2 regions of the Variovorax sp. GW821-FHT09D04 genome follow, and region 1 is predicted to be linked to the other one. Evidence: riboswitches for the same ligand, from Rfam matches in the RefSeq annotation. Region 1 holds a riboswitch; the other holds the start of a gene.
What was found. A riboswitch is a leader RNA that binds a small molecule or an ion and turns the genes downstream of it on or off. The one in region 1 is predicted to bind glycine.
Positions count from the first base shown of each region.

Region 2: linked by a shared signal. The riboswitch ahead of gcvT (glycine cleavage system aminomethyltransferase GcvT) and the one ahead of AC07O4_RS25670 (D-amino acid dehydrogenase) in region 1 are both predicted to bind glycine.

Region 1 is NZ_JBWKPA010000010.1:128,751-132,146, forward strand. It holds gene AC07O4_RS25670 (D-amino acid dehydrogenase) at 1-1,179, opposite strand, end outside; glycine riboswitch at 1,271-1,377, opposite strand; glycine riboswitch at 1,422-1,512, opposite strand; gene rfbB (dTDP-glucose 4,6-dehydratase) at 1,631-2,710, shown strand; gene rfbD (dTDP-4-dehydrorhamnose reductase) at 2,707-3,396, shown strand, end outside.
Region 2 is NZ_JBWKPA010000003.1:229,651-233,046, forward strand. It holds gene gcvH (glycine cleavage system protein GcvH) at 1-177, opposite strand, end outside; gene gcvT (glycine cleavage system aminomethyltransferase GcvT) at 249-1,421, opposite strand; glycine riboswitch at 1,469-1,573, opposite strand; glycine riboswitch at 1,586-1,676, opposite strand; gene AC07O4_RS11435 (hypothetical protein) at 1,708-2,244, opposite strand; gene AC07O4_RS11440 (L,D-transpeptidase Cds6 family protein) at 2,341-2,823, opposite strand; gene AC07O4_RS11445 (MFS transporter) at 3,084-3,396, opposite strand, start outside.

The sequences.
Region 1 (3,396 bases):
GCCGAGCGTGCCGTGGCCCGTGTTGAGGAACAGGTTCGGCAGCTTGGTCTTGCCGATCAGCGGCACGTTGCTCGGCGTGGCCGGGCGCAGGCCGGTCCAGAACTGCGCGCGCTCGGTGTCGCCGGCGCCGGGGAAGAGCTCCTCGACGCGCCGCACGATGGCTTCGCAACGCACGCGGTTCAGGTCGCGGTCGTAGCCGTTGAGCTCGGCCGTGCCGGCGATGCGCAGGCGGTCGCCCGACTCGGAGGTGTAGCGCGAGAACACCAGCTTGTATTCGTCGTCCGTGAGCGAGACCTGGTGCGCCTTCGACGCGTCCTTCACGGGCAGCGTCACCGAGTAGCCCTTGGCCGGGTAGATCGGCAGGCGGATGCCCAGCGGCGCGGCATACAGCGGGCTCAGCGAACCCATCGCGAGCACGAAGGCGTCGCCGCGGATGCGCTGGAAGCGGCCTTCGTTGTCGGTCGCCTCGACGTGGTCGATGCTGCCGCCGGCTTCGCGCAGCGCGGTCACCGTGTGGCTCATGAGGAACTTCACGCCGGCCGCTTCGGCCAGCTTCACGAGCTCGCGCGCGAAGCGGTTGGCGTCGCCCGATTCGTCTTCGGCGGTGTACGTGGCGCCGGCGAGTTGGGGGCGGATGTGGGCGAGGGCGGGTTCGATCCTGATGGCTTCGTCGGCCGAGATGACCAGCCGCTCGCAGCCCAGGGCACGCATCTGCTCGGCGGGCGCGAGGGCGCCGTCGAATTCCTTTTGCGTCGTGTAGAAGTGCAGGATGCCTTGCGTGCGCTGGTCATAGTTCAGGCCGGTGTCTCGACGCAATTGCTGCAACATTTCCCGGCTGTATGTACCGAGACGAACGATCTGTTCGATGTTGTGGCGGGTGCGCGCGGGGGTGCATTCGCGCAAGAACTGCAGGCCCCAGAGCCACTGGCGCATGTCGGCGCGGATGCGAAACAGCAGCGGCGCATCTTCCTTGCCGAGCCATTGCAGCACCTTCAGCGGCGCGCTTGGATTGGCCCACGGTTCGGCATGGCTGACCGAGATCTGGCCGCCGTTGGCGAAGCTGGTTTCGGCGGCCGGGGTGGCCTGCCGGTCGATCACGGTCACCTCGTGGCCGAGTTGCTGGAGGTAGTAGGCCGAAGTCACGCCGAGCAGGCCGGCGCCAAGAACGATCACACGCATTGCAAGTACCTTTGAGTTTGCAGCGCTTGAACGGCGGGCGTGGAGTGCTATTGAACCAATAGCAAGCAACCGGACGACCGATGTCCAAGTTGCCGCTCCCCCTGTCCTCGGTACCTGAGAGATTCACCCTGCTGCACCCGCAGCGGGTTTGCTCCTTCGGTGCGCCACATGGCGTGGCGGCTCTCCAGACGGCTGTATCGATGAGTGCAGTACTGACCCCTTGCCGAAGTTCCTGGGCGTTGCCTGGAATTTCGTCGGGCCGACCTGAGCGTTTATGGGAGTTTGCGCCTTCGGTAGGGCCTCCGTGGAGGCCCGCTCTCCTGCAATTGTTGGCGATTGTAGGCGGGCCCCGCAAGCCGGCCAAGCCCTGTACATCGGCACTTCACACCGATGGGATAATTGAATGTTGATTTTTGGTAAAGCAAACTTTTTTCTACATGCAGGGGACTCCATGATCCTGGTTACCGGCGGCGCAGGCTTCATTGGCGCCAATTTCGTGCTCGACTGGATCGCGCAGGGCAACGAGCCCGTCGTGAACCTCGACAAGCTGACCTACGCGGGCAACCTCGAGACCCTGGCGTCGCTCAAGGGCAACGCGAACCACGTCTTCGTGCAGGGCGACATCGGCGACAGCGCGCTGCTCGATCGCCTGCTGGCCGAGCACAAACCCCGCGCCGTCGTGAACTTTGCCGCGGAATCGCATGTGGATCGTTCGATCCACGGCCCGGAAGACTTCGTGCAGACCAACGTGCTCGGCACCTTTCGCCTGCTCGAATCGGTGCGCGGCTACTGGAACGCCCTGCCGGCCGACCAGAAGGCCGCCTTCCGCTTCCTGCACGTGTCGACCGACGAGGTCTACGGCTCGCTCTCCAAGACCGACCCGGCCTTCACCGAAGAGAACAAGTACGAGCCCAACAGCCCGTACTCGGCCAGCAAGGCTGCCAGCGACCACCTCGTGCGCGCCTGGCATCACACCTACGGCCTGCCGGTGGTCACGACCAACTGCTCGAACAACTACGGCCCGTTCCACTTCCCCGAGAAGCTGATCCCGCTGATGATCGTCAACGCACTGGCCGGCAAGAGCCTGCCCGTGTACGGCGACGGCATGCAGGTGCGCGACTGGCTCTACGTGAAGGACCACTGCAGCGCCATCCGCCGCGTGCTCGAGGCCGGCAAGCTCGGCGAGACCTACAACGTCGGTGGCTGGAACGAGAAGCCCAACATCGAGATCGTCAACACCGTGTGCGCGCTGCTCGACGAACTGAGCCCCCGCGCCGACGGCAAGCCGTACAAGGAACAGATCACCTACGTCACGGACCGCCCGGGCCACGACCGCCGCTACGCCATCGATGCACGCAAGCTCGAACGCGAACTCGGCTGGAAGCCCGCCGAGACCTTCGATACCGGCATCCGCAAGACCGTCGAGTGGTACCTCGCGAACGGCGAGTGGGTGCGCAACGTGCAAAGCGGCGCGTACCGTGAATGGGTCGAGAAGCAATACGACGCTGCGCCTGCAAAGGCTTCCGCATGAAGTTGCTGCTGCTCGGCAAAGGTGGACAGGTCGGCTGGGAGTTGCAGCGCAGCCTCGCGCCGCTCGGCGAACTGGTCGCCCTGGACTTCGACAGCACCGACTTCCACGCCGACTTCAGCCGTCCCGAGCAGCTGGCTGCAACCGTGCTGGCGGTGCGCCCCGACGTCATCGTCAATGCCGCCGCGCACACTGCCGTCGACAAGGCCGAGAGCGAGCCCGACTTCGCGCGCAAGCTCAACGCCACCTCGCCCGGCGTGGTGGCCGAGGCCGCGCAGCAGATCGGCGCGCTGATGGTGCATTACTCCACCGACTACGTCTTCGACGGCAGCGGCACCCGCCCCTGGAAAGAAGACGACGCGACCGGCCCGCTCAGCGTGTACGGCCAGACCAAGCTCGAAGGCGAGCAGTTGGTGGCGCAGCATTGCGCGAAGCACCTGATCTTTCGCACCAGCTGGGTGTACGCCGCACGCGGCGGCAACTTCGCCAAGACCATGCTGCGCCTGGCCAAGGAGCGCGACAAGCTCACGGTCATCGACGACCAGTTCGGCGCCCCCACCGGGGCTGAGTTGCTGGCCGACATCACCGCGCACGCCATTCGCGCCACGCTGCAAGACCCGGCCAAGGCCGGGCTGTACCACTCCATCGCCGGCGGCGAGACCACGTGGCACGGCTACGCGCGCTTCGTG
Region 2 (3,396 bases), on a different contig from region 1:
CTTCACCGACTCGACCACACCGGCGACCTCGCCTTGCGCGAAGGTCTTGCCCACTTCAGGCAGGTCGACGAACACCACGTCGCCCAGCGCGTCCTGCGCATGCACGGTGATGCCGACGGTGGCGGCGCCGCCTTCGGCCGCCACCCATTCGTGGTCCTTGGTGTATTTGATGCTCATGAAAAAACTCCTCGTGGAAAAAATGGAATCGGGGTGCAGAGCCTAGCCGGGTCTGCGGTGTTCAGTGTCGGTCAGCCGCGGTAGTAGCGCGTCGGCACGAAAGGCATCGTTGACACCTCCATCGGCACCGGCTTGCCGCGCACGATGGCCTGCACGCGCGTGCCGGGCTCGGCGAAGGCGGCGGCCACGTAGCCCATGGCCACGCAGCGGTCGGCCGTGGGGCCGAGCAGGCCGCTGGTGACGGCGCCGATGTCGTGCCCTTCGAGCGACTGCAGCAGCGTGCCGTCGCGCACCGGAATGCGTTCCAGTGCCACGAGGCCGACGCGCTTGCGCGTGAGTGTCTTGTGGTCGGTATGGCCGGCCGCGCCCGAGGCGACGGCGGCCAGCTGGGCCAGCACCTTGGCCGCGCCCGGAAAACCGCCTTCGCGCGCACCGCCGGCGCGGCGCACCTTCTGGATCGCCCAGTTGAGCGAGGCTTCGACCGGGGTCGTGGTGGTGTCGATGTCGTTGCCGTACAGGCACAGGCCGGCTTCGAGCCGCAGCGAGTTGCGCGCGCCCAGGCCGACGGGCTTCACTTCGGGCTGCGCGAGCAGCAGGCGGGCGAGGGCGTCGGCGTCTTTTGCGGCCACCGAGATTTCGAAGCCGTCTTCACCGGTGTAGCCGCTGCGGGTGACAAAGGCGGCGATGCCGCCGATCTGCACCGCGCCGCCGGTCATGAACACGAAGCGCTCGATGCCGGGCGACAGGCGCGCCAGCGTGGCGGCGGCCTGCGGACCCTGCAGCGCCAGCAGCGCGTGGTCGGGCAGGGGCTGCACCTGGCAGCGCGCGCCGATCCTGGCCTGGATGTGGGCGATGTCGGCCACCTTGCAGGCGCCGTTCACGATCACGAAGAGCGAACCGCTGCCTTCGTTGAAGAACATCAGGTCGTCGAGGATGCCGCCCTCGTCGTTCAGCAGCAGGCCGTAGCGCTGCTTGCCGGCGGGCAGATCGACCACGTCGACGGGCATCAGGGTTTCGAACGCGGCGGCGGCGTCGGGGCCGACCAGGCGCAGCTGGCCCATGTGCGAGATGTCGAACAGGCCGGCCGCATTGCGCGTGTGCTTGTGCTCGGCCATGAGGCCGGCGGGGTACTGCACGGGCATCGAATAGCCGGCGAAGGGCACCATGCGGGCGCCCAACTCGACGTGGAGGTCGTACAGCGGGGTCTTGAGAAGTTGGGCGTTGGAAGCGGAGGAAGCAGCCACGGGGTACTCCAAAGGGGCAGTCGAAATCCATGGCTGCAACGCCACGGGCCACCCCTGCTGTCCGCTTTACCTGAGAGATTCGCCCCACGATCGGGGTTTGCTCCTTCGGTGGGCCGCATGCAATGCCACGGCCTCTCTCCAGCAAGGAAACGCCGGTGGTTGCCGGCGTCTTGTCAGTCCTTTTGCCTGAGCGTTCGGGGAACCCCTGCGCCTTCGGCGGCCCCGTCGCGCGGGGCTCTCTCCTGACCCGGCGAGTGTAGTGGATCGCGGGGCCGGGGCTGGCGGCTCAGTGCACGGTTTCGGCCGGCGGCAGCAGCTTGTCGATGCGCTCGCGCAGCGAGTCGGCGCGCTCGGGGCCGGCGGCCTTCTCGATCTCGGAGAGCATCAGCGCGGCGATGGTCAGCATGGCCTCGCGGTCGCGGGCCTCGCGCAGGGCGTCGCGCATCTGGTTGGCGAAGCGCGGGTCGCGGCGCACGAACATGCGCTCGCAGATGTCGAACAGGAACATGCGCGTGGTGGCCAGCGAGCGCTTGCCGTCGAAGCTGTCGGCCGAGGTGGCGACCTGGATCGGCTCGGCGGCGGGGACGGGCGTGGGGGCCGGTGCAGGCGGCGGCGCGACCGGGCGCGCGACCTGCAGGTAGCCGCGCTGCATCAGCCCCTGGATCGCCTGCTCGGCCTCGACGCGGCTGGGGAACAGCGGGCTGAAGTCGGTCAGCGAGCGCCGGCCGTCGGCCATGAGCAGCAGGGCGCGCTCACGCTGGCTGAGCGTGCGCTGCCCGGCCTGGAGTTCGTCGCGTGCCTTCTCGGTCTTGGTGGGGAACATGGCGGCCACAGCTTTCGGAGGTCGAAGGCTGCAGCATCGTTGCAAGTGGTGACATCTTCGTGAACCATTTGCCTTACAGGGACAAGGCGGCGCGCGTCAGTTGCCCGCGCTTTCCTTGCGGATCAGCCAGCGCGGGCCCACGCGCTGCAGCTCGAGCGTCTTGCGGTCGGTCTCGGTGAGCGCGTCGGCGCTGTAGACCTGCCGGAACTGCGCGCTGGCCGAGGTGCCCTGGACGCTGATCACCAGCCCCTCGATGCCCACGCTGATGCGCGACTTGCCCGTGATGCGGGCGCGCCGGTCGGCCTCCCAGCGCTCGCGGGTCTGGCCGCGCGCGGGGGTGAAGTCGCTCGCGTAGGCGGCGAGGTAGCGCTCGACGTCGCGCGCGGACCAGGCGGCGGCCCAGGCGCGCACGGCGCTTTCCACTTCGGCGAGGTGGGTGACGGGATTGGTGGGATTGGCGGGGGCAGCTGCTGGTGCAACGGCTGCAACGGGCGCGGCGGCCGGCGTGGCCGCGATACCGGCGGTGGCCAGCAAGCCGGCAGCGACAAGGCTGCTGCCCTGGGCGACGATTCGGTGCATGGCGTCCTTCTCTTTCCTTCTTCTTGTCTGTCAGGCTCGACGTCGAAGCTTGCGTCGATTCTGGCAGTGAAAGAGGAGGCGTGCGGCGTTGAATCGCCCACGGATTTCGGTGGTCCGTGGTTCAGGGCGCGTGCACAGGCCACCGGGTACTTCCCTCCGCGAATGTCCCCCGCCTTCGGCTCCTCCTTGATTTCGCTGCGGGAAGCACCCAGTGCCCTGTGCACGGTGGGCGCTGCCGTAGCGCGGGAACGGAACTCAACTCAGGCCGCGGCAGCCTCGCCCGCCATCACCTGCACTGTGCGGTTGCGCAGCCGCAAGGCGAGCACGGTCGCGACGCACAGCACGCACAACACCACCGTCAGCGTCACGCCGAGTCCGTGCGCATCCGACAGCAGGCCGAACAGCGGCGACACCAGCCCGCCGACCGAGAGCGCGAGTCCGAGCGTGATGCCGCTGGCGGTGGCCGGGTTGCGCGGCAGGTAGTCCTGCGCGAGCGTCACCTGCGCGGCGAAGGGGAGGAACATGCTCATGCCGAGCCACGCGGTGCAGGCCAGCGCCGCGCCGGGCGTGGAG